Pseudoduganella dura: one gene and its partner. The protein of the gene in region 1 binds, or shares a complex with, the protein of each later gene. Links are inferred from orthologs where the notes say so. Each region holds a gene or a part of one and is shown in the gene's direction. Other genes may lie near its edges.

The links.
Region 2: the proteins of GJV26_RS28210 (region 1) and dnaN are in contact, whole or in part, in a cryo-EM structure (PDB 8GIZ), measured with the Escherichia coli proteins. The link is inferred for Pseudoduganella dura from one-to-one orthologs.

Annotation. Positions count from the first base shown.
Region 1 is NZ_WNWM01000002.1:6,523,541-6,535,338, forward strand. Bases 5,365-8,310 are described here. They hold GJV26_RS28210 (DNA polymerase III subunit delta'), read left to right. Parts: upstream 5,365-6,300; coding sequence 6,301-7,320; downstream 7,321-8,310. Other genes in these bases: mltG (endolytic transglycosylase MltG), read left to right, coding at 5,365-5,663; tmk (dTMP kinase), read left to right, coding at 5,675-6,304; GJV26_RS28215 (PilZ domain-containing protein), read left to right, coding at 7,357-7,749; GJV26_RS28220 (GNAT family N-acetyltransferase), read left to right, coding at 7,768-8,283. Also shown: GJV26_RS28170 (zinc-binding alcohol dehydrogenase family protein), read left to right, coding at 1-564; GJV26_RS28175 (L-dopachrome tautomerase-related protein), read left to right, coding at 585-1,679; nfsB (oxygen-insensitive NAD(P)H nitroreductase), read left to right, coding at 1,696-2,349; GJV26_RS28185 (NRDE family protein), read right to left, coding at 2,429-3,253; GJV26_RS28190 (DUF4936 family protein), read right to left, coding at 3,244-3,543; CAF17-like 4Fe-4S cluster assembly/insertion protein YgfZ, read right to left, coding at 3,543-4,550; more of mltG, read left to right, coding at 4,671-5,364; GJV26_RS28225 (TatD family hydrolase), read left to right, coding at 8,485-9,267; GJV26_RS28230 (ankyrin repeat domain-containing protein), read left to right, coding at 9,267-9,998; GJV26_RS28235 (class I SAM-dependent methyltransferase), read left to right, coding at 10,174-11,091; GJV26_RS28240 (hypothetical protein), read left to right, coding at 11,206-11,436; GJV26_RS28245 (phospholipase A), read right to left, coding at 11,451-11,798. UniProt on the Escherichia coli protein: Part of the beta sliding clamp loading complex, which hydrolyzes ATP to load the beta clamp onto primed DNA to form the DNA replication pre-initiation complex.
Region 2 is NZ_WNWM01000002.1:3,421,395-3,433,112, reverse strand. Bases 1-2,866 are described here. They hold dnaN (DNA polymerase III subunit beta), read left to right. Parts: upstream 1-813; coding sequence 814-1,920; downstream 1,921-2,866. Other genes in these bases: gyrB (DNA topoisomerase (ATP-hydrolyzing) subunit B), read left to right, coding at 1,968-2,866; dnaA (chromosomal replication initiator protein DnaA), read left to right, coding at 1-648. In the rest of the region: more of gyrB, read left to right, coding at 2,867-4,466; GJV26_RS29940 (FxDxF family PEP-CTERM protein), read right to left, coding at 4,514-5,125; GJV26_RS14990 (JAB domain-containing protein), read right to left, coding at 5,930-6,097; GJV26_RS30630 (heparinase II/III domain-containing protein), read left to right, coding at 6,326-9,085; GJV26_RS14980 (YgjV family protein), read right to left, coding at 9,676-10,188; GJV26_RS14975 (NAD(P)/FAD-dependent oxidoreductase), read right to left, coding at 10,262-11,518; GJV26_RS14970 (c-type cytochrome), read right to left, coding at 11,515-11,718. UniProt on the Escherichia coli protein: Confers DNA tethering and processivity to DNA polymerases and other proteins. Acts as a clamp, forming a ring around DNA (a reaction catalyzed by the clamp-loading complex) which diffuses in an ATP-independent manner freely and bidirectionally along dsDNA.

The DNA of each region.
Region 1 (11,798 bases):
CGCACGCTGCTGGTCATCGGCGCTTCGGGCGGAGTCGGCTCGATCCTGACCCAGCTCGCCGGCAAGCTGACCGGCCTCACCGTGATCGGTACCGCGTCGCGCGCCGAGACGGGCGACTGGGTGCGCGCGCTGGGCGCCCACCACGTGATCGACCATTCCAGGCCGATGAAGGCGCAGTTGCAGGAGCTCGGCTTCGAGTACGCGGACATCGTCATCAGCCTCACGCACACCGACCAGCACTACGAAGACATCGTCGACATCCTCGCGCCGCAGGGCCAGTTCGCGCTGATCGACGATCCGGCCACGCTCGATGCGATGCCCCTGAAGCGCAAGAGCATCTCGCTGCACTGGGAGCTGATGTTCACCCGCTCGATGTACGAGACGGCCGACATGGCGCGCCAGCGCGACATCCTCGACCGCGTGGCGGCGCTGGTCGACAGCGGCACATTGAAGACGACCGTCGGCGAGCATCTCGGCAGGATCGATGCGGCCAACCTGCGCCGCGCCCACGCGATCGTCGAGAGCAACAAGGCCCGCGGCAAGCTCGTGCTGGCCGGCTTCTGACGGCAGGCGGGAGAGGAAACATGAAAGCATCGATACTCGTTGCAGCCGCCGTTCTTGCGCTGAACGGCGCCGCCGTCCACGCGGCTGACGGCATCCCGACCGTCGGCAAGCTCGAACGGGTGGCTACGTTCGGCGGCGCGATGCCCACCGGCGTCGCGGTCACCGAAGGGGGCCGCATCTTCGTCAACTTCCCGCGCTGGGGCGACGACGTGGCATCTTCCGTGGCCGAGCTGCGCGACGGCAAGCCGGTACCGTATCCGGCGGCGGCCGATCCGTTCATCAGCGTGCAGAGCGTGGTCGCCGACGGGCGCGGCCGGGTCTGGATCCTCGACACGGCGGCGCCCAAGTTCTCGGCCCCGCAGCCGGGCGGCGCGAAGCTCGTCGCGGTGGACCTGGCCACCGACAAGGTCGTGAAGACGATCGTGTTCGCGCCGGATGCGGTACTGCCCACCACGTATGTCAACGACGTGCGCTTCGATTTCCGCGCAGGCAAGGAAGGCGTGGCCTACATCACCGACTCGTCGCTGTCCGGTCCCGGTGCGATCATCGTGCTCGACCTGGCGACCGGCAAGGCGGTGCGGCGCCTGGACGGCCACCCGTCGACGTCGCCGGAGGCCGGTTTCGTGCCCGCGGTCGACGGCAAGCCGATGCCGGCTTCCTTCAAGGTGGCATCCGACGGCATCGCGTTGTCGCCCGACGGCGCGACGCTGTATTATTGCGCGCTGTCGAGCCGCCGCCTGTATGCCGTGCCCACGAAGCTGCTGCGCGATCCGGGCGTGTCCGAAGCGGCGCTGGCGCTGGCCGTGCGCGATCTCGGCGCCAAGGGAGCCTCGGACGGCCTGGAAGCCGATGCCGGCGGTGCCGTGTACGCTGGCGACTACGAACACAATGCGATCAGGAAGCTCGCCGCGGGCGGCACCACGTGGCAGACCATCGCCCAGGCACCGAACCTGTCGTGGCCCGACACGTTCTCGATCGGACCGGACGGCTACCTGTACGTGATCGCCAACCAGCTGCACCGCCAGGCCGGCTTCAACGACGGCCGCGACCTGCGGCGCAAACCCTACGAGCTGCTGCGCGTCAAGATCGACGCGCGGCCGGCACCCACCAAGTGAACCAAGGAGAAACAACATGGATATCGTCGCCAAGGCGCGCCAGCGCTACACCGTCAAGTCGTACGACCGCGAACGTAAAATCCCGGCGGAAATCGTCGGCCAGCTGCGCGAACTGCTGCGCCTCGCGCCCTCGTCGGTGAACTCGCAGCCGTGGCACTTCGTGGTCGCTTCCACGCCGGAAGGCAAGGAGCGCATCGCGAAGGCCGCCGATGCGGGCTTCCAGTACAACGCCGCGAAAATCCGCGATGCCTCGCACGTGATCGTGCTGGCCACGAAGGTGGCACCGGACGAGGCGCAGCTGGCCGCCGTGCTGGAACAGGAAGCGAAGGACGGCCGTTTCGTCAACGATGCGGCCAGGACATCGCAGAACGCCGGCCGCATGTCGTACACGAACCTGCACCGCTTCACGCAGAAGGATGTGCCGTACTGGTATGAAAAGCAGACCTACATCGCGCTGGGCAACCTGCTGCAGGGCGCCGCGCTGCTGGACGTGGGGGCCACGCCGATGGAGGGGTTCAATGCCGAGGTGCTGGACAAGGAACTGGGCCTGCGCGACAAGGGCTTCGCGGCCACCGTGATCGTCTCGCTGGGCTACAGCAGCGCCGAGGACTTCAATGCGAAGCTGCCGAAATCCCGGCTGCCGGCGGAGCAAGTGTTCACTGACATCTGATGCCGCGATCTGATGCCGTGATCTGATGCCCTGAGCGCCGGCGCGCGATGCCGCGCCGGCTTTCGGCATCGTTGCCCGGTCAGCGGATCACCTGCTCGTGCAGCACCGCCGGCGCCTCCGCGTACAGCTTCACCACCGTCGACGTGCGCGTGCCGTAATCGGGCGATTCGATCTTCACCGCCGACAGCTGCCGCTCCCGTTCCAGCGGCACGCCCGTCTCGGGCAGCCGCTGGTCCGGCGCGCGCGTGGTATCGGACAGCATCTCGAAATAGGCTTCTTCCGGGGCGCCCAGGCACAGCAGGCTGGCGAATTGCGCCTTCGTGCGCACCACCTTCGGCCACGGCGAATCGAGCAAGGCGTTGGACAAGCCATATACCCCCGGCTCCAGCGGCTGCCCGTTGCGCGCGTCGGCCTCGCCGCGGTTCGAGAACCACACCAGCTCCTCGCCGTCGCACAGCACCAGGTTGAAGCCGTTGTAGGCCTTGGCACCCGGCCGGATCTGCTCGACGTATTCGCGGGCGCTCATCGTCGCCGACAGGAAGTTCGATACCAGCATGCCGCGCGACGGCGCCTGCGGGTTGAAATCGAGCGGCGCGCGGATGTTCGTGATCGCGGCGAAGCGCGACGGCGCCTTGCCGTCGCCGTCGACCGGCGCAAAGCCGCCGTCCTGGCAGCGCGCGCGCAGCGGCGACACATTCTCCGGCCACCGGCATTCGGGGCCGTCGGGGCGCGTCACGCCCATCCAGCTGCCGCCGGCCTTCAGGTCGCGGCCGGCGATCACCTGCGGGTTTTCCTCCCACGGCCCGGCGGCCTGGCTGGCACGGTCAAAATATTCGTCGCGGTTGGCGGCGGCGATCAGCGGCACGCCGGGCACCACGCGCCAGGCGAAAACGATCAGGCACATGAGGGGATATCCATGAACACTTCGGTATGTCGGGGGCCCGCGATCAGCGCGCCCAGGCCGGAGGCGCCAACGGCTTGCGCCAGCGCTTCCGCGAAACCAGCCGTGGCGGCGGGGTACACCTCCATCCACGTCTGCACGCCGTCCGGATCGCAGTCCACGCTGGCCGGGCGGCGTTTCAGTTGCGGGGCCACGCCGTGCGTGGCCGCCAGTCGCCCTTGCAGCGCGCGCACGCGCGGCAGCAGGCTTGCCGCGTCGCCGGTGCGCACGCGGTAGTAGACATACAGGTCCATCAGACTTCCAGCTTGTCCAGCACGTAAGGCAGCGGCTGGAACGCCAATGCCGGGCCGTCCGCGGCACGGGCCCGCACGTCGCCCCCTTCCAGCGCATCGAGCTTCATCTCGACCAGCGCATCGACGCCGCCCGAACCGTTCGGCGCCGCGTTGACGACCATGCCGCACGGCTGGCCGGGATCGGCCGGCGCGAACACTTCCGTCCCGGGCGTCACGGCGGCATCGTCGATCGTTGCCAGCGCGGTGCGCCGTTTCAGCTTGCCCAGGTACTGGCTGCGGGCGACGATTTCCTGGCCCGGGTAGCAACCCTTCTTGAAGCTTACCCCGCCCAGCAGCTCGAAATTGATCATCTGCGGCACGAACTGTTCCTGCGTTGCCGCGGCGACCAGCGGCACGCCGGCATGGATGTCGGAAAGCCGCCATGCCTCGTTGCCGCCCACCACCAGGCGGTCGGCCAGCTCCGGCGCGACGGTGGCCACCGTGTCCGGCATGGCCAGCCACAGGTAGCGCGGCGCACCGAACGCGTCCGCCACGCGCAGCAGCGTGCCGAGCGGATGGTCGAGCTTCGTGTACGGCGCCGGGGGCAGGGCGTCGAACCAGGTCTGCAGCACGGTTTCCGCGAGGGCGCCGCCCAGGCCGAGCACCACGCGGGCGTCGGTCACGTCGGCCGCCTTCGTCCTTGCCCGCAGCACGAACATCTGCAGCCGCTTCTGGATCGCCGGCTGGATGTCCCGCGCCAGCTGCAGGTATACGGATTGCTCGTCGCGCCACATCAGGAAGCTGGCCATCAGGCGGCCCTTCGGCGAACAGTAACCGGCCAGGCGCACCTCTCCGGTACCGAGATGTTCCACGTCGTTGGTCAGCTGCGAATGCAGGAACGACGCCGAATCGTCGCCGGTGAAGGCGATCAGGCCCAGGTCGGTGACCGGGGCAACGAAGCCTGCGGCGAGCGCCGCGGAGGCCGGCGATCGGGCGGGGGCTGAGAGGAGTTGATTCCAGTTGTTCATAAATTTGGCTAATTTAGCTACGGAAGCATTATCATTACGGGCTCATTATAAAGATCCCGCGCCAAACGCGCCGGCCACCCCCAAAACGGGTCGCGCGGCCCCGCGCGGGCAGGATACGACATGGCATTCATAACAAAAACGATCGGGCTCGGCGTGCTGGTCGCCGCGGCCGCAGCCGGCGGTTTTGCCTGGTGGTCGAAGCAACCCATCGTTGGCGAGGGAGACAGCATTCCATTCACGATCAGCAAGGGCAGCGGCGCCCATGCGGCCGGCCAGCAGATCGCCGAGGCCGGCGTGCCGATCCAGCCGCTGCTGTTCAACCTGCTGGCGCGGTTTACCGGCAAGAGCGGCAAGCTGAAGGCCGGTTCCTATGAACTCAAGCCCGGCACCACGCCGGTGCGGCTGATCGACCAGCTGGTGCGCGGCGAGTATGCGCAGGAGTCGCTGACGATCATCGAGGGGTGGACGTTCCGCCAGATGCGCCAGGCCATCGCCGGCCACAAGGGCCTCAGGCACGACACGGTCGGCCTGTCCGACAGTGAACTGATGGCAAAGCTCGGTTCGGACTACAAGCAGCCGGAAGGACTGTTCTTCCCGGACACTTACCTGTTCGCCAAGGGCTCGTCCGAACTGGAAATCTACCGGCAGGCGCACACGGCGCTGCTGCAGCACCTTGCCGCCGCATGGGAACAGCGCACGGCCGACCTGCCGTACGCGGACAAGTACCAGGCGCTGACGATGGCGTCGATCGTCGAGAAGGAAACCGGGCAGAAGTCCGAGCGCGCGATGATCGCCGCCGTGTTCGTCAACCGGCTGAAGCTGGGAATGATGCTGCAGACCGACCCGACCGTGATCTACGGGCTGGGCGAAAAATTCGACGGCAACATCCGCAAGAAGGACCTGGAAACGGACACCCCGTACAATACCTACATGCGCAACGGCCTGCCGCCGACGCCGATCGCGCTGCCCGGCCTGCAATCGCTCGGCGCGGCGCTGGCGCCGGCAAAATCGGGCGCATTGTATTTTGTCTCCCGTGGCAATGGCACGAGCCAGTTTTCCGACAACCTGACCGACCATAACCGGGCGGTCAACCAGTACCAGCGAAAGCAATAAGCAAGTTTTTTATGAGTCAGAGCATCTTACCGGCACGCGGCAGGTTCATCACGTTCGAAGGCATCGACGGTGCCGGCAAATCCACGCATATCCAGTTTGTGGCCGAGCTGATCCGCGCGCGCGGGCAGGAGCTCGTCAGTTCCCGCGAACCGGGCGGCACGCCGCTCGGCGAGAAACTGCGTGAAATGGTGCTGCACGACGCCATGCACCTGGAAACCGAGGCGCTGCTGGTGTTCGCCAGCCGGCGCGAGCACATCGCCCGGGTGATCGAACCGGCCCTGGCGCGTGGCGCCTGGGTCATTTCCGACCGGTTCACCGATGCCAGCTTTGCCTACCAGGGGGGCGGGCGCGGCCTCGACCTGGCCAAGCTCGACACGCTGGCGAACTGGGTGCACCCCGCGCTGTGGCCGGACCTGACGATCCTGTTCGACGTGCCGCTCGACGTGGCGCGCGCACGGCTCGACGCCACCCGGCAGCTCGACAGGTTCGAGCAGGAAAAGGCCGATTTCTTCCTGGCTACCCGCAATGAATACCTGCGCCGCGCGGCGCAGGAGCCGCAGCGCTTCCGCGTGATCGATTCCACGCAGACCATCGAGGCGACCCGCGCGCAGCTGGCGGAAATCATCGGGGCGCTGCCATGAACGAGGCGATCTATCCGTGGCAGCAGGATGCCTGGCTGCAACTGCAAGGCGTACGCCAGCGGCTGCCACATGCCGTGCTGTTCCACGGCCCGGCGGGCATCGGCAAGGCCGACTTCATCGAGCATTTCGCGCAGGCGCTGCTGTGCGAGGACGTGCGGCCGGATGGCCACCCGTGCAACGCCTGCGCGTCGTGCGGCTGGTTTGTCCAGCAGAGCCACCCGGACTTCCGCCGCATCCGGCCCGAGGCGTTCGAGGACGATGGCGCGGGCGACAGTGAAGACGGCGAGGACAAGAAGAAGACCAAGACGCCCTCGAAGGAAATCAAGATCGAGCAGGTGCGCGCGCTGGCCGATTTCATGAACATCTCGACGCACCGGCAGGGCTTGCGCGTGGTGGTGCTGTATCCGGCCGAGGCGCTGAACATGCCGGCCTCGAACGCGCTGCTGAAAACGCTGGAGGAACCGCCGCCGGGCACCGTGTTCCTGCTGTCGTCGAACAGCCTGGACCGGCTCTTGCCGACGATCCTGTCGCGCTGCCGCAAGTTCGCGCTGGCGCTGCCACCCCATGCCGAGGCGCTGGCCTGGCTGAAGTCGCAGGGCGTGGCCGAGGCCGACGGCTGGCTCAGCGAGCAGGGCGGCGCGCCGCTGGCCGCGCTGGCGCAGGCCGAGACGGGCAACCGCGAGGAAATGGACACGCTGCTGCAATACCTGGCGCACCCCACCGTCGAAACGGCATTGCGCACGGCGGACAAGATGCAGAAAGTGCCGTTGAGCTCGGTGGTGGCATGGCAGCAGCGCTGGCTGTACGACCTGTTCTCGATGAAGCTGTCGGGCCGCATCCGCTACTATCCCCGCTACCAGCGCGAGCTGAAGGGGCTGGCCGAGCGGGTGCCGGTCTCCGGGCTGCTGGCGGCGATCAAGAGCACGGCCGAGCGGCGCGGCACGTCGGACCACCCGTTGTCGCCGAAGCTTTTTCTCGAAGACATGCTGCTCGACTATACGGCCCGCTGCAGCTGAAGCGGCTTGCCGGGTGTCATCACAGATGAGGAGCCGATGAATACGCGTCCCCCCGATCCGAACAGCGTGGCCGGCGCCGCCGCGCCGCCGACGCGGCCGGCCGTGCTGTCGCTGGCGATCAAGGAAAAGGCGGCGCTGTACGCGGCCTACATGCCGTTCCTGAAGAACGGCGGCATCTTCGTGCCCACCACGCGCACCTGGCAGCTCGGCGACGAGATCTACCTGATCCTGGCGCTGATGGACGACCCGAACAAGTACCCGATCGCCGGCAAGGTCGCCTGGATCACGCCGGCCGGGGCCAACAACAACAAGGCGCAGGGCATCGGCGTGCATTTCCCCGATGACGAGGCGGGCCAGCGCACCCGCGCGCGCATCGAGGAAATCCTCGGCGCGGCCCTGCGTTCCTCGCGCGCCACCCATACGCTGTAAGCACCCACTTTTCCTCTCATGTCTTTCCGCCACCGCATCGCCACCCTCGACGACCTGCCGACCATCGTCGCCATCTACAACAGCACCATCGCCTCGCGCGAAGTCACGGCCGACACGGAACCGGTGTCCGTCGACTCGCGGCTGCACTGGTTCCACGACCACCAGCCGGAACGCCGCCCCCTGTGGGTCGTCGAACGCGCCGACGATACGTCGGCCCGGCCGGAGATCCTGGGCTGGATCTCGTACTCCAACTTCTACGGCCGGCCGGCGTATTCCGGCACCGCCGAGGTGTCGATCTATATCGCCGAAGCCTGGCGCGGCAAGGGTATCGGCAAGTACGCGCTGACCGAAGCGATCGCCTTTGCCCCGCAAATCAGCGTGCACACGGTGCTGGGCTTCATCTTCGGCCACAACGGCGCCAGCCTCGCGCTGTTCCGCAAGTTCGGCTTCGAGGAATGGGCCCACTTCCCCCGCGTGGCCAACCTGGACGGCGTGGAGCGCGACCTGATCATCCTCGGCAAGCGCGTCGCCTGAAACGTTGCCGAAAACCGGGGTCAGACCCCGATGTTTGGAAATATTTCCTGTAATTGGGGTCTGGAGGGAAGAATGGCCTGCAGGCCATCCTCGCCCGGCAGGCAGGGAGCGACGCTCCCCGAAACCCCTGCCATGCGCCCTGTCTCGGGAAACAATTCTGCGGCCCAGGCGGTTTTTTGCCGGGTCGGCTACAATCGACGCATGTTTATCGATTCACATTGCCATATCGACTTTCCCGAGCTGGCCGCTCGCATGCCGGATATCCGCGCGAAGATGGCGGAGAACAAGGTCACGCATGCGCTGTGCGTCTCCGTCGACCTGCCGGACTTTCCCCGCGTGCTCGCGCTGGCCGAGCAGTATCCGAATATCTACGCCTCGGTCGGCGTGCACCCCGACTACGAGGACACGCCCGAACCCACCGTCGAGGGGCTCGTCGAGCTGGCCCGGCACCCGAAGATCGTGGCGATCGGCGAGACGGGGCTCGATTACTATCGCCTCGATGGCGATCTCGAATGGCAGCGCGAGCGCTTCCGCACCCATATCCGCGCCTCGCGCGCGTCGAAAAAGCCGCTGATCATCCATACCCGGTCGGCCAGCGAGGACACCATCCGCATCATGCGCGAAGAGGGTGCCGGTACGGATGCCGGCGGCGTCGCCGGCGTGATGCACTGCTTTACCGAATCGCTGGCGGTGGCGCAGGCGTCGATGGCGATGGGCTTCTATATCTCGTTCTCGGGCATCGTCACGTTCAAGAGCGCGAAGGAGCTGCAGGCCGTGGCGCTGGAGGTGCCGCTCGACCGGATGCTGATCGAGACGGATTCGCCGTACCTGGCGCCGGTGCCGTACCGCGGCAGGGTGAACGAACCGGGCTATGTGGCGCACGTGGCGGAGTTCATCGCCACGCTGAAGGGCGTTTCGGTCGAAGAGGTGGCGGCGGCGACCAGCGCCAACTTCTTCAGGCTGTTCGCCGCCGCGAGGGCCTGATGCGGCTGTCGCTGCGTGGCTTGGCGAAACGGCTGCGCCAGTTGCGCGGCAGGGTGCGCTCACGCCTGGCCATGCGGCTCGGCGTGGCGGCGATGGCCGCCTGCGCGCTCGCACCGGCGCCGTCGGCGGCGCAAACCGACCCCGCCGTTTCCTTCTTCCGCGCCGCCCAGGTGAACGACGCCGGCCGCATCAAGCCGCTGCTGGCGCGCGGGCTCGACCCGAACGTGCGCGACCCCGAGCGGGGCGAGACGGGCCTGATCGTCGCGCTGCGCAACGATGCGATGGATGTATTCGACCTGCTGATCGCGCAGCCGAAGATCGCGCTCGAGGCGCAGGCCGGCAACGGCAATACGGCGCTGATGATGGCCGCGTTCAAGAACAACATGCCGGCCGTGAAGGCGCTGCTGGCCAGGGGGGCGCAGGTCAACCGCCCGGGATGGACCGCGCTGCACTATGCCGCGTCGGCCGGCGCGCTCGACATCATGCGCGTGCTGCTCGAGCACCACGCCTATATCGACGCCGAATCGCCCACCAAGGTCACGCCGCTGATGCTGGCCGCCCGAGAAGGGCAGGAGGACGCCGTCAAGCTGCTGCTGCAGGAAGGCGCCGACGCCAGCCTGCGCGACGCCGGCTTCCGCATCGATGCGGCCGAATTCGCCGAACGCGCCGACAAGCCATGGATCGCCAAGGCCATCCGCCATCACCAGGCCGAACAGCTGATGCGGCGCTGAGCCGCTTCCCCGCCACGGTGGAGCAGGCATGCTGCGCGGCCTTGCCAGGCCATGGCATTCACCCGCGGCTATTGTACCGAACCGTCGAACTGACGCCTCTTCCCCGCCGATCTCCGCGTTTTGCCGTGGCAATTCGTTGCGCATAATACCGGTGTCGCCACGAGAAGGAACCACCATGCTGTCGGAACGCGAGCTCGAAAGCTGCTACCTGGGGCAGTTCATCCCGGTCCACTACCATCACAACATGCTGATGGACGCGAACCGCATGCACGGTTTCCGCGCCGCGATCGCGCATGTGGTGCAACCCGGCATGAAGGTACTGGAGCTCGGCGGCGGCACCGGCGCGCTGTCGTTCTTCGCGGCGCAGCGGGCCGACAAGGTCTATTGCGTCGATTTCAATCCCGACATGGTGAGCGAAGCGCGCCGTTTCCTGGCGATGAACCGCTGCGGCGACAAGGTGGAGGTGATCCATGCCGACGCCTTCGAGTACCTGCCGCCGGAGCCGGTGGACGTGGTGATCTGCGAAATGATCCACGTGGCCATGCTGCGCGAGAAGCAGGTCGAGGTGATCGAAGGGTTCAAGCGCCGCTATCTCCAGAAGTTCGGCGGGCCGTTGCCGGTATTCCTGCCCGAGGCGGTGCTGATGGCGGCCCAGCCGATGCAGCAGGAATACGACTTCGAAGGCTTTCATGCGCCGATCGTGCAGTTCCAGCAGCCCGGCGTCGCGCAACCCGGCACGGTGGAGATGGCCCAGCCGGCCGTCTACTCGGTGATCGACTTTACCCAGCCGAACGAGACCAGCTACAACTGGGAAGGCAAGTTCGTCATCGACCGCGACGGCACCGTCAACGCGGTCCGCTTCATCACCAAGAACATCCTGGCCGTCGTGCAGGAGCGCGCCACCACGATCGACTGGCTCAATCACCACATGTCGCTGCCGCTCGAACGGCCGGTCGAGGCAAGGCGGGGCGACGTGCTGCAGGTGTCGTTCGCCTACCGCGCCGGCGGCTCGATCCCGTCGCTGCAGGCGCGCCTGGCCGCCCGGGTGCTGTACCAGGCAGCCCTGCAACCGCAGGTGATGGCCTTCGCATGAACCGGGACGGCCGCCGGTCGACCGGGCCGTTCGCCCCCGCTTTTCGACAGCCGGTCGCCCGATCCGGCCACCCGTCGCACGGCCGTTGAGCCGCGCCCGTACACCCGGCACCATGTGCGCTTCGATAAACTGTTGCGCGAGGAAGCGATGCTGAGCTTTATGCTGTGGTTGGTGGTGCTGTTCGTCTGCTGGCCGCTGGCCCTGCTGGCGCTGGTGCTGTATCCGGTCTTCTGGCTGCTGTTGCTGCCGTTCCGGCTGGTGGGCATCGGCGTCGACGCGGTGTTCGAGCTGCTGCGCGCGGTGGTGATGCTGCCCGCGCGCGTGCTGGGCGGCGGCCGCCGCTGAGCACCTGCAAGCGCCTAGAACCCGACCAGGAAGCCGGCGCCGAGCGACATCTGCGAGTAGTTGTAGTCGATCAGGCTTTGTCCGTATCCCGAGAAGAACTGCACGTAGCCCTTCAGGTTCGAGCGCAGCGGCGTGGCCCAGCCCAGCTGCAGGGCGCCATGGTCGGTGTGCAGGTTACGGCGTGCCATCAGCGAATACTCGGTGCCGCCATCTCGATACACCAGGCGCACGTCGCCGTGGCCCATGAAATCGGTAATGTCGAGGTTGTCGTTGTCCGAGCGTGAATTGTCCAGCCGCTTCCAGATCCGCGCCGTCACGGCCAGCTTGCCGTATTCGCCGCCCAGTTCACCGTATACCCGGTT
Region 2 (11,718 bases), 3.1 Mb from region 1 along the record:
GCGTTCGAGGCGCTGATCGCCGCGAAGAAGCAGATCATCATCACGTCGGACACGTATCCGAAAGAGATCACGGGCATGGACGACCGCCTGATCTCGCGCTTTGACTCCGGCCTCACGGTGGCGATCGAGCCGCCGGAGCTGGAAATGCGCGTGGCGATCCTGCTGAAGAAAGCCAAGTCGGAAGGCGTGACGCTGTCCGACGACGTGGCGTTCTTCGTGGCCAAGCACCTGCGCTCGAACGTGCGCGAGCTGGAAGGCGCACTGCGCAAGATCCTGGCTTACTCGCGCTTCCACGGCAAGGACATTTCGATCGATATCGTCAAGGAAGCGCTGAAAGACCTGCTCTCCGTGCAGAACCGCCAGATCAGCGTGGAAAACATCCAGAAGACGGTGGCGGACTTCTTCAACATCAAGGTCGCGGACATGTATTCCAAGCGCCGCCCTGCCAACATCGCGCGGCCACGCCAGATCGCGATGTACCTGGCCAAGGAGCTGACGCAGAAGAGCCTGCCGGAAATCGGCGAGCTGTTCGGCGGCCGCGATCACACCACGGTGCTGCACGCCGTGCGCAAGATCGCCCAGGACCGCACCAAGAACCCGGAGTGCAACCATGAATTGCACGTGCTGGAGCAGACGCTGAAAGGCTGATGGCTGCATTAACCCCAACAGCGGCTGCCGGGGTCTGACCCCGACGGGTCAGACCCCGGAAGTTTGCTTCTGGGGTTAATGACGTTCCTTCAACACTTTGCCATCCAGCTCAGCAACAATTAGCATTACAACTTATCGAGTTATTAATTTTTTTCGAGGATATCTATGCAACTGGTCAAAACCACCCGAGATACGCTTCTTCGGCCACTGCAGATCGTGAGCGGTATTGTCGAGCGTCGGCACACGATGCCGATTCTGGCCAATATCCTCATCCGCAAGGACGGCGAAGCGGTCTCGTTCCTGTCCACCGATACGGAAGTGCAGATCACCACCAACGCCAGCATCGGCTCCGGTGAGGAAGTGGCCGGCACCACGGTTGCCGCCCGCAAGCTGCTGGACATCCTGCGCGCACTGCCGGAATCGGGCGACGTGTCGCTGACGCTGGTGAACAAGCGCCTGACGGTGCAGAGCGGCAAATCGCGTTTCGCGCTGCAGACGCTGGCCGCCGAGGAATTTCCGACCGTACAGCAGGCGGAAACCTTCAACGCCTCGTTCACGCTGCCGCAAAAAACGCTGAAGCACCTGTTCAACATGGTGCATTTCTCGATGGCCCAGCAAGACATCCGCTATTACCTGAACGGCCTGCTGCTGGTGCTGGACGGCGAGAACGTGATCGCGGTCGCCACCGACGGCCACCGCCTCGCCTTCTGCCAGGTGAAGACGGAACAGGCGTTCGCGCGCCAGGAAGTGATCATTCCGCGCAAGACGATCATCGAGCTGCAGCGCCTGCTGGAAGAAAACGACGACCCCGTACAGCTGGATATCGCCGGCAACCAGGTGAAACTGGGCTTCACGGATATCGAACTGATCTCCAAGCTGGTCGAGGGCAAGTTTCCCGACTATACGCGCGTGATCCCGAAGGGCTACAAGAACGACTTCACGATCGGCCGCGATGAGCTGCTGCGCTCGCTGCAGCGCGCCGCCATCATGACCAGCGACAAGTTCAAGGGCGTGCGCTGCATCATCAGCCCGGGTTCGCTGAAGATCTCGTCCACCAACGCGGACCAGGAAGAAGCGGTCGAGGAACTGGAAATCGACTACGGCGGCGACAGCCTCGACATCGGTTTCAACGTCACGTACCTGCTGGACGTGCTGAACAACCTGAAGTGCGACCAGGTCAACGTGGCGCTGGGCGACAGCAATTCGTCCGCGCTGATCTCGATCCCGGACAATCCCGACTTCAAGTATGTCGTGATGCCGATGCGGATCTGATCATTCGCACAGTTGGAATCAACAGAAATTTATTGAGAAAGTAGTCCATGTCCGAACGCCCAAACCTAGTACCAGTGCAGGTCAACTCCGAAGATTACGGCGCCTCCTCGATCCAGATCCTGGAAGGCCTGGAAGCAGTTCGCAAGCGCCCCGGCATGTATATCGGTGACACCTCGGACGGCACCGGTCTGCACCACCTGGTATTCGAAGTGCTGGACAACTCGATCGACGAATCGCTGGCCGGCTACTGCACCGAGATCCACGTGACGATCCATTCGGACAACTCGATCTCGATCACCGACAACGGCCGCGGCATCCCGGTCGGTTTGAAGATGGACGACAAGCACGAACCGAAGCGCTCCGCCGCCGAGATCGTGCTGACCGAGCTGCACGCGGGCGGCAAGTTCGACCAGAACTCGTACAAGGTGTCCGGCGGCCTGCACGGCGTGGGTGTTTCGTGCGTCAACGCGCTGTCGAAGCTGCTGCGCGTGACCGTGCGCCGCGACGGCAAGGTGCACCAGATGGAATTCGTGCGCGGCGTGCCGCAGAACCGCGAGATCGAGATCCGCGACGGCGTGGCCGTTTCGCCGATCAAGGTGATCGGCGAAACCGATAAGCGCGGCACCGACGTGCACTTCTGGGCCGACGAAGAAATCTTCAGCCACGTGGAATTCCACTACGAGATCCTGGCCAAGCGCATTCGCGAACTCTCGTTCCTGAACAACGGCGTGAACATCAAGCTGTCCGACCAGCGCACCGGCAAGGATGAAACCTTCGCGTTCGAAGGCGGCACCCGCGGCTTCGTCGAGTACATCAACAAGGCCAAGACGGTGCTGCATCCGACCGTGTTCCAGGCCACGGGCGACCGCATGTCGGACCAGAACACGAACATCTCCGTGGATGTGTCGATGCAATGGAACGATGCCTTCAATGAACAGGTACTCTGCTTCACGAACAACATCCCGCAGCGCGACGGCGGTACCCACCTGACAGGCCTGCGCGCGGCGATGACGCGCGTGATCAACAAGTACATCGACGAGCACGACTTCGCCAAGAAGGCGAAAGTGGAAATCTCCGGCGACGACATGCGCGAAGGCCTGACCTGCGTGTTGTCCGTAAAGGTGCCGGAGCCGAAGTTCTCGTCGCAGACGAAAGACAAGCTGGTGTCCTCCGAAGTGCGCGGCCCGGTCGAGGAGATCGTGGCGAAGACGCTGACGGACTTCCTGATGGAGAAACCGCACGACGCCAAGATCATCTGCGGCAAGATCGTCGAAGCGGCGCGCGCCCGCGAAGCGGCCCGCAAGGCCCGCGACCTGACGCGCCGCAAGGGCGTGATGGATGGCCTGGGCCTGTCGTCGAAACTGGCCGACTGCCAGGAACGCGACCCGGCGCTGGCCGAACTGTACATCGTCGAGGGTGATTCCGCAGGCGGCTCCGCCAAGCAGGGCCGCGACCGCAAGTTCCAGGCGATCCTGCCGCTGCGCGGCAAGGTGCTGAACGTGGAAAAGGCGCGCTTCGAGAAGATGCTGTCTTCCGAGCAGATCACCACGCTGATCGCCACGCTGGGCACGTCGATCGGCCCGGACGAGTTCAACGTCGAGAAGCTGCGCTACCACCGCATCATCATCATGACCGACGCGGACGTCGACGGCGCCCACATCCGCACGCTGCTGCTCACGCTGTTCTACCGCCAGATGCCGCAGCTGGTGGAACGCGGCCACATCTACATCGCCCAGCCGCCGCTGTACAAGGTGAAGGCCGGCCGCGACGAGCGCTACCTGAAGGACGACGTGGAAGAAGCCAGCTACATGATGACGGTGGCGCTGAACACCGCCGTGCTGACCCCGCGCGACGGCGCCGACCCGATCACCGGCGAACCGCTGACCGAACTGGCTCGCCAGTACAACCTGGCCAACGCCGTGATGCTGCGCCTGACCCGCGTGATCGACCGCGCCGCGCTGACCGCCATCATGACCGGCGTACAGCTCGACCTGTCGACCACCGACGCGGCGCAGGCATCCGCCCAGGCGCTGGCCGACAACATCAACGATCCGGCGGTGACCGTGTCGGTGCGCTCGGATGAACTGTCCGACAAGCACATGCTGCGCATCGCACGCATGCATCACGGTAACGTGCGCGTGTCGACGATCGACGCCGACTTCGTCAGCGGCGCCGATTATGGCGTTCTGTCGAATGCGGCCGCAACCTTCACCGGTTTGATCGGCGAGGGTGCCATCATCCGGCGCGGTGAAGGCGAGCGCACCAAGGAATCGACCGTGCGGGACTTCCACGAAGCGATGCAGTGGCTGCGCGACGAAGCGGAACGTACCGTTTCGAAGCAGCGCTATAAAGGTCTGGGCGAGATGAATCCGGAACAGCTGTGGGAAACCACGATGGACCCGACCGTGCGCCGCCTGCTGAAGGTGCAGATCGAGGATGCCATCGCAGCCGACCAGATCTTCACGACGCTGATGGGGGACGATGTGGAGCCGCGCAGGAACTTTATCGAGACGAATGCGCTGAGGGCGGGGAATATCGACGTTTGATGTTTTTATGCTAGCCGTTCAAAAGGGGCCTCGCGGCCCCTTTTCTTTTAACTGGCCTTCTTGCGGCGACGCGCCGCGACGCCCACTGCGCCCAGGCCCAACAGCATCATGCCGTACGTGGACGGTTCCGGCACAGCGGCGACGGTATAGCCGAACGTGAAGGTAGCCGAATTCCAGATGGCGTCGGCACCCGGCAGGTCGTCCATGTTTTCCGCGAACTCCAGGCGCAGGATGCCGTCCTGGCCGACGCTGAAGCTATAGTCGCCGTGCTCCGCACCGGTATCGAGGTTGCGGAAATCCACGCTGCCAGTGTAGTGGTCGGTACCTGCGTGATAACCTCCGTTCGGATCGGCCAGGAAGCTGGGCAGGAAGTAAAGCTGGTTCCATTGCAGGCTGTCGCTGAGCTGCACATATGCCTCGTTGATCATGCTGCCCTGGTTGGCGGTCAGCGTGACATCCCAGGTGAATGTGTTCAGGTGCGAGCGCGCACCGAGGTCCACCTCCACGATGGTATTGCCTTCCCAGCTGAGATACGTATTGCTTGCCACGTCGGCCAGCGTGATCGTCTTGGTCAGGTCCGCCGCGTTGGCGGCCCCGCCGATGGCGCATGCCGCGATGGCGGCGAACATCACACTACGTACCGGTTTCAGGTTTTTCACTTATTGCCCTTTCGAAGTTAGGTGCTGCGTTGGGTGTGAAAAAAATAACACCGGCTGGACGGTTTGGCAGTCCCCCGAAAGTCTAGTCGGTAGCGAATTAAAGGAAAAACAACAGTCGAGAAGAACTAATAAGGTTGCTGTGAAGACGAGCCGCGCTGCCTCACTGCTGGCTGGCCGTCACTGCCAAGCTAAGGTAAAGTAGGCTTCGGCTGACTTCCGGTTTCGGCCAGGAGCGGTCATTGAAGCACTTGGCTTGCACCAATAATTGCGCACTGAAAACGAGCAACATTGTGTCTGATGATAAAAAAAATAGAAATCTTCGAAATGGCTATTGGCGATATCGGCGTATGGGTCGACGGTGGAATTCACCCGCTTCCAACTGATGCATGCGCGTTGCAGTTTTCTCGGCTATGGTCCTAGTTTGCTTACGGTAGCAGCCGTCGTCTCGTCACAGTAGTTATTAACGACGACTTTCGCCTGAACGGACGCAGCTACCGCGACACTGCATTTCCCTGTTGCAGTTGCAACCTGCTGAGTGGCATGTCCAAACGAAGCAGCCGTGAGGGCTACTACCGTCGTGACGGCTTAAAGCTGCCGATCACTGAGCATTGCCGCGCTCGATGGAGCGCCAGTTCACCTGAACTTGTGCGTCCTGTGCTGCGGTAGCAGCCGTGCTGCCATTTCCAGTCTGCGCATCCTGATTGCCCGGGGCGACAGACTTAGGGACAGTTTGTTCAGCATTAGCAGCAGCTGACTCGCGGTAATAGCCTCTCGATGATCGGCCCAATCCGGCCGGTCAGCACTTCAAAATTTATACCTGACGGTGTTCGGCGAACGAGTGTGTCGAGTCTCGGCCACAATAATGTGGTCCGCCACACGGATATCAACAAAGTTCAGTGCCTGGACTAACGTACGGGTGAGACGCACATCTGCCTTGCTCGGCTCCGGCAATCCCAATGCGTGATAGTGCACCAAGTCTCCCAGCTTCAAGCGCGTGCTATCTCTTCTCACAGATTTTTGTATCAAATCAGCAAAGTCTAGAAAATAATTCGGTTTTTATTATAAATAAGGCAATTATCACGTATAATTTTATGGGTTTTACAAAAAATTTTTCAGAGACTAGTAACTTGGTAGTTCCATTCTGCTCGTTCTCGACTGTAAAGCCAAAGAGTATTCATACTGACCTGAACGGAGTCCATCGTGATCAAATTTCTTGCATTATCTATTTCTCTTATGGGAGTAGCACAGGCTGCTCCGACAATCGAATATTTTTATTCCGATTCAAACCATGTCGTCCCAGGGCAAAGTATCAATTTGTATTGGAAAGTCGAGGGTGCCACTAGGATTATATTGAACGGACTTGCAGTGACTGGCAATTCGACCAATGTCGTCATACCATCGGCAGCAGCTAGCAGCGCAGTGAGTTACAAGCTCGATGTCAGTGATATTGCCGGGAACATCGTCTCCAAAACCATAACGCCACAACCAGGGAAAATGCTTAATGGAGAAAGGATTACAGAGGCTTACGTTCCCGGCTGCACATTCACCACAGCGGACTTTTTTACGAATCATTTCGTTCCACGCATTGAACCTCGCGATTGCACAGAAGTAAAAGTAACCCAGCCCATATTTGTTTGGCCACAAGTACCAGATATGGCAACGGGGGTTAATATGACTTTCACCCTGAGCCGCGTAAACTCCGACAACACAAGACAAGTTGTTTATACGACGAACACGACCACTCCACGTATTATCCTGCCGTCAAATATTATGACGCCCGGCTCTTATATTTGGAAGGTATCATACATCAACAGAAACAACCAGGCAAAGACAAGCAATGAACGCCGTTTCATTTTTAACGAAATGAAATATGCGAACATGCCTGCAGCAAGTGCCGTAATTGCAGCAGTCATGGCACGTCCGCATCCGCGGGTTTTACCACGCGATGCCAACAAGCAGCCAATATCCGCCGCTATATTGCAGCAGAAAATCGCGGCGGGCCTGGAGAAGCCTGCTTTCGACAAATATTTTTATCAAGCAAAACAGGTTGATATCGGCAATAAAGATTACACTAACTCTGTTGTTTTACCCGAGCCGGCAACAAAAGAGCAAGCATTCAATGTAGCAAAAGCACAGATGAATGCAGTGGAATGGCTAGCATTTGCATCGCACTTGGATACCAGCCTTGACGCCACGGCAATTGCCCGTTACCGCACCAAGGCTATTGACCGCATGGTTGCCACTGCAACATGGAAAACTGGGCTAGACGGTGTTACCAGCGAATATATTGATGACCAAGCAAATCGTGTCATCATGAGCACGCTGGCGTTAGGCCTGGATCTGTTGCAGAACCAAATGTCCGAAGCGCAAATTAACACAGTGATTGTTGCGATTAACGAACGATTACAGATTACCACAACCAAACTCGACGGTAATCTAAATGGCGACAGCTATTACTCCAACCTATCCAGAAAACCTCTCGACTCCCATAATCTCGCGGCAGTACATTACGTTACCCAAACACTGATGTATGCATCCGGAATACAAACAAAAAATTACGAGATCGATGCAAACTACCAGCAACTTGCAAAATCATGGGAGCGCATGGTTACTACAATGGGCGCTTGGGGAGGCAGTGCCGACAGCGCCCTTGGCGACGGCACTTTCTATGGCTGGATGGCCATGGAAATTTATGCCCCCATGCTCGCAACATATCGGATCATAGCAGGTGCGAATCTGCATGAAACGCCGCCGTTCGCTAACATAGTGAATAATTTCATCGCATTCACTCCACGTCACCGGATTTTCGATTCAGTGATGGGGGCGTTTGGCGATGCAACAGAAAAACGTGGAACATATCTATCATATGCACACTCAACTTATCGCCTGTTTGCTCATCTTTCACGTCGCGAGATTGATCAATGGTATGCCACCGAGACTACTGAGACAGTGCCAACTGTAGTTAAGTCAATCTACTCCTTCTTGATGTATGGAATAGATTCGCAGATTTCAGCTCCGGGAAATACGCCAATCCTGCCGGCTTCCTATCTATTCGAAGACGCTGGAACGGTAGCAATGCATTCCATATCTTCCGACCCTCTCCGATCGAGCCTTTACTTCCGGTCAAGCAAGCTCGGATCGTTCAGCCATAATCATGCTGACAATAATGCATTTACATTTGTCTCAAGAGGCGAAGATATCTTCATTTCTGGCGGGATTTATCCCTCCTATGGAGGCGAGGTATATCAGGCAACGCGACGTGCGACAAGGTTTAAAAATGCCATTACATTCGATGATGGCCTCGGCCAGGCTTACAATACTGACAAACCAAATTTGCCCGTTTTTTCAATGCAAGCGAGTGGGAAGTTGATTAATTATTACCATAAAGATGACGATGATAAACCCTGGTCAATCGCTACGGGTGATGCCACCAATGCATATCGTCAGTTTACCGATAAAGCAACACCCCAATGGCAGCCACTTCTTAACAAGGCGATACGCACGGTTGCTTACAATCGAAAAGCCGGCATCGCTGTTATTTATGATTATGCTGAAAGCCCGATTCCACGTCGATGGGAAGCAAATTTCCAGACTTTGAAACCAGTATCTCTCCCCAGCTCCACGAGTGATCGAATGATCAGGGTGCGACGGAAGGACGGCAGCGATGTTTGCGTCGTATATCATGGATATAATGGAAAATGGACAACGGAATCCATGGGAAAATACTATCCCGAACCAACAGACAAAGACGGGATACTGATTCCTGAAACCACTCAATTCCATACAACGTACACCACGGATAACCTTTCTTCCATATACAGCGGAGTTACAGTTATTACAGAGGATTGCAATGATGCTGACGATGTACCGGTCAAATACATCGAGGGATTAAAATATACTCTGCAGTTCAACGGCAAAGCACTACATTTCGACCGCGAAAAAGTACAAATCTCTGAGTAAGTAGCCGTTACACAGTAACCCCACCTCCCGGTGGTGTTACTTGTGTTATCACCGCCCACCATTACGATCCTCCGCAGGAATACTTGCCAAACCATAGTCAGCTCATTATCTTCTTTTAAAGATAATAATGCAACGTAGCAGATTTATTTTTTACTTAATGTCTTGTGGCAAGATATTGTTTAATTTTCAATAAAATAGTCATATATCTACTTACTATTTAGCACATAACCAAATTGGCCCAGTCTCACAATATTCGGAAAATCCGGTACCGGAACCTGATATTGGGTCACCAAGCTTAGTTCTTGAATTAATCTTCTCAGCAAAAAATCTGTTCACCAAACCCCGCACGGCGGCGATGGCCTCTCGATGATTGGCCCATTCCGGCCAGCCATCACTTCAAAATGCAAACCTGACTCCTGGGGTGTACTCCAGGACTGATGGGTAAACGTCTCCTTGGGGCGGAACCGGACTGACCAGTCTTAACCGTCATTGGGAAAATTCGCCAACCTGAGTTCGAGTTTGTATTGCCATGGAGCTTGTTTACTCGCTGTTTCGGGAAACAATACCAAGAGACTTTCCATCTCCGGCAATCAGGCGACCAGCGCCGCCCGTTGCCGCGCCATCCGCCCAATAGTCACGATATTGACCAAGGCAACCACCACTTCCAGCGCCGTGCCGCCGACCGAACCGGCGATCACGTTGTTGGCGATCCAGCAGAACGTCCCCACCAGCATCACCAGCCGCATCGGAATACCCTGCAACAGGAACAGCGCCAGCGTGCCCAGGCACGATGCGGTCAGCGGCAGCCAGTCGCTGGGCTGCCTTGCCAGGTAAAGTCCGAGGGCGATGTTGATCGCCACGACCGCCAGCGCCACCCAGACCGAGCGGGTGCGCAGCGCCAGCAGCGAACGCAGCAGCGACATCGTGGAACTTGCCACGGCCGTCGGGTTGCCGAGCAGCGCGAAGTGCACGACGTACGCCAGGCATTCGCCGGCCATGAACAATTTGAAGCGGCGGTCGTCGGTCTGCAGGAAGGAGCCGACGCCGAGCACGAACGCAACGTAGCCGACGCATTGCGCCGGCGAGAACCAGTCGATGGGCATGAAACGGAAAGGGTGGAAAGCGGCCGGCGATTATAGCGGAGTCACCGGGCGAAGCCTCCGGGCGGGCCGCAGCTCACCCCAGCGTATCGGCCCGGATATTGGCGGCCCAGTTCATCGCATACGCCCCTTCCAGCGAGTTCGCCTCCTTCGACACGCCGCCGGACCCCGCCACCACGAGCAGCGTTTTCCTGGCCGCATCCCAGGCGTGCACGGAAGCGACGTGGATCACATCCTGGTCGGACACGAAGCTGTAGCAGGTGTTGGTCAGCACCGGCGCGGGGTTCGGCGCACGGCCGGCGAGCAGGTCGACGACCGCCGCGGCGCATATCTTGGCATGCTGGTTCGCCATGTGGGCGGACTTGGGCATCAGCGGCGCAGTCTGGATCGCGTCGCCGATCACGTGCACGTTCGGTACCCGCGCCGATGCGAACGTGAGGAAATCGACTTCGCACCAGCGCCCGTTCACGTTCGCGAGCCCGGCACCGGAAGCGATCGCGCCGGCGCGGTGCGGCGGTATCGCATTGAGTACGTCCGCCTTCACCTTTTCGCCCAGCTCGGAAACGGCGGTGCGGCCGGCCGCATCGATCTCCACCGCACGAAAGCCCGGCCGATATTCGACGATGCCGCCATAGCGTTCTTTCCAGATCTTCTTGAACAGCGGCCCTTTCGAAACCACATCCTCGTTCGCATCGAGCAGCAGCACCTTCGAGCGCGGCTTGTGGCGGCTGAAGTAATGCGCCACCTGGCAAGCTCGCTCGTACGGACCGGGCGGGCAGCGGTACGGCGCCGGCGGCACCGTCAGCGCATACACGCCGCCATCGGGCATGGCTTCGAGCTGCGCGCGCAGCGCGACCGTCTGCGCGCCGGCTTTCCATGCATGGAGGATCGGGCCATCGGCTGCCATGCCCGGCAGTTCAGCGAACAGGAATTCGATGCCTGGCGAGACGATCAGGCGGTCGTAGGCCAGCCGGCCGCCGCTCGCCAGCGCCACCGTGCGCTTGTCGATATCGATACTCGTGACGCTGTCCCGCACGATGCGCACCCCATGACGGGCCGCGAGCGCGTCGTAGCCGTATGTCAGGTCGCCGATCCGGCGCGAACCGCCCAGCACCAGGTTCGACAACGGGCACGAAACGAATGCCGCATTCGGTTCCACCAGCGTGACGTCGACTTCGCCACCACTCCACATGCGCACGTAGCGCGCGGCCGTCGCGCCGCCGTAGCCGCCGCCGATGACGACCACGTGCGGCTTCGCGCGGGGCGCCACGGCGGCGCAACCGGACAGCACCACCGCCGCGCCGGCGGCCTGCAGCAGTTCGCGGCGCTTCATGGCCGGTCTCCCTTCTGCGCGGCGAACCACGCGGCGACCTGTTCGAGCTGTTCGTCCGTATAACCCTTCGCCAGCTGGGTCATGATCGTGGCGGGCCGGCTGCCTTCCTTGAACGCCTTCAGGCTCGCCAGCAGCGTCTCCTTCGGCTGGCCGGCCAGCGGCGGCAGCACGGCATTTTCCGTCGCGTTCACACGCGCGCC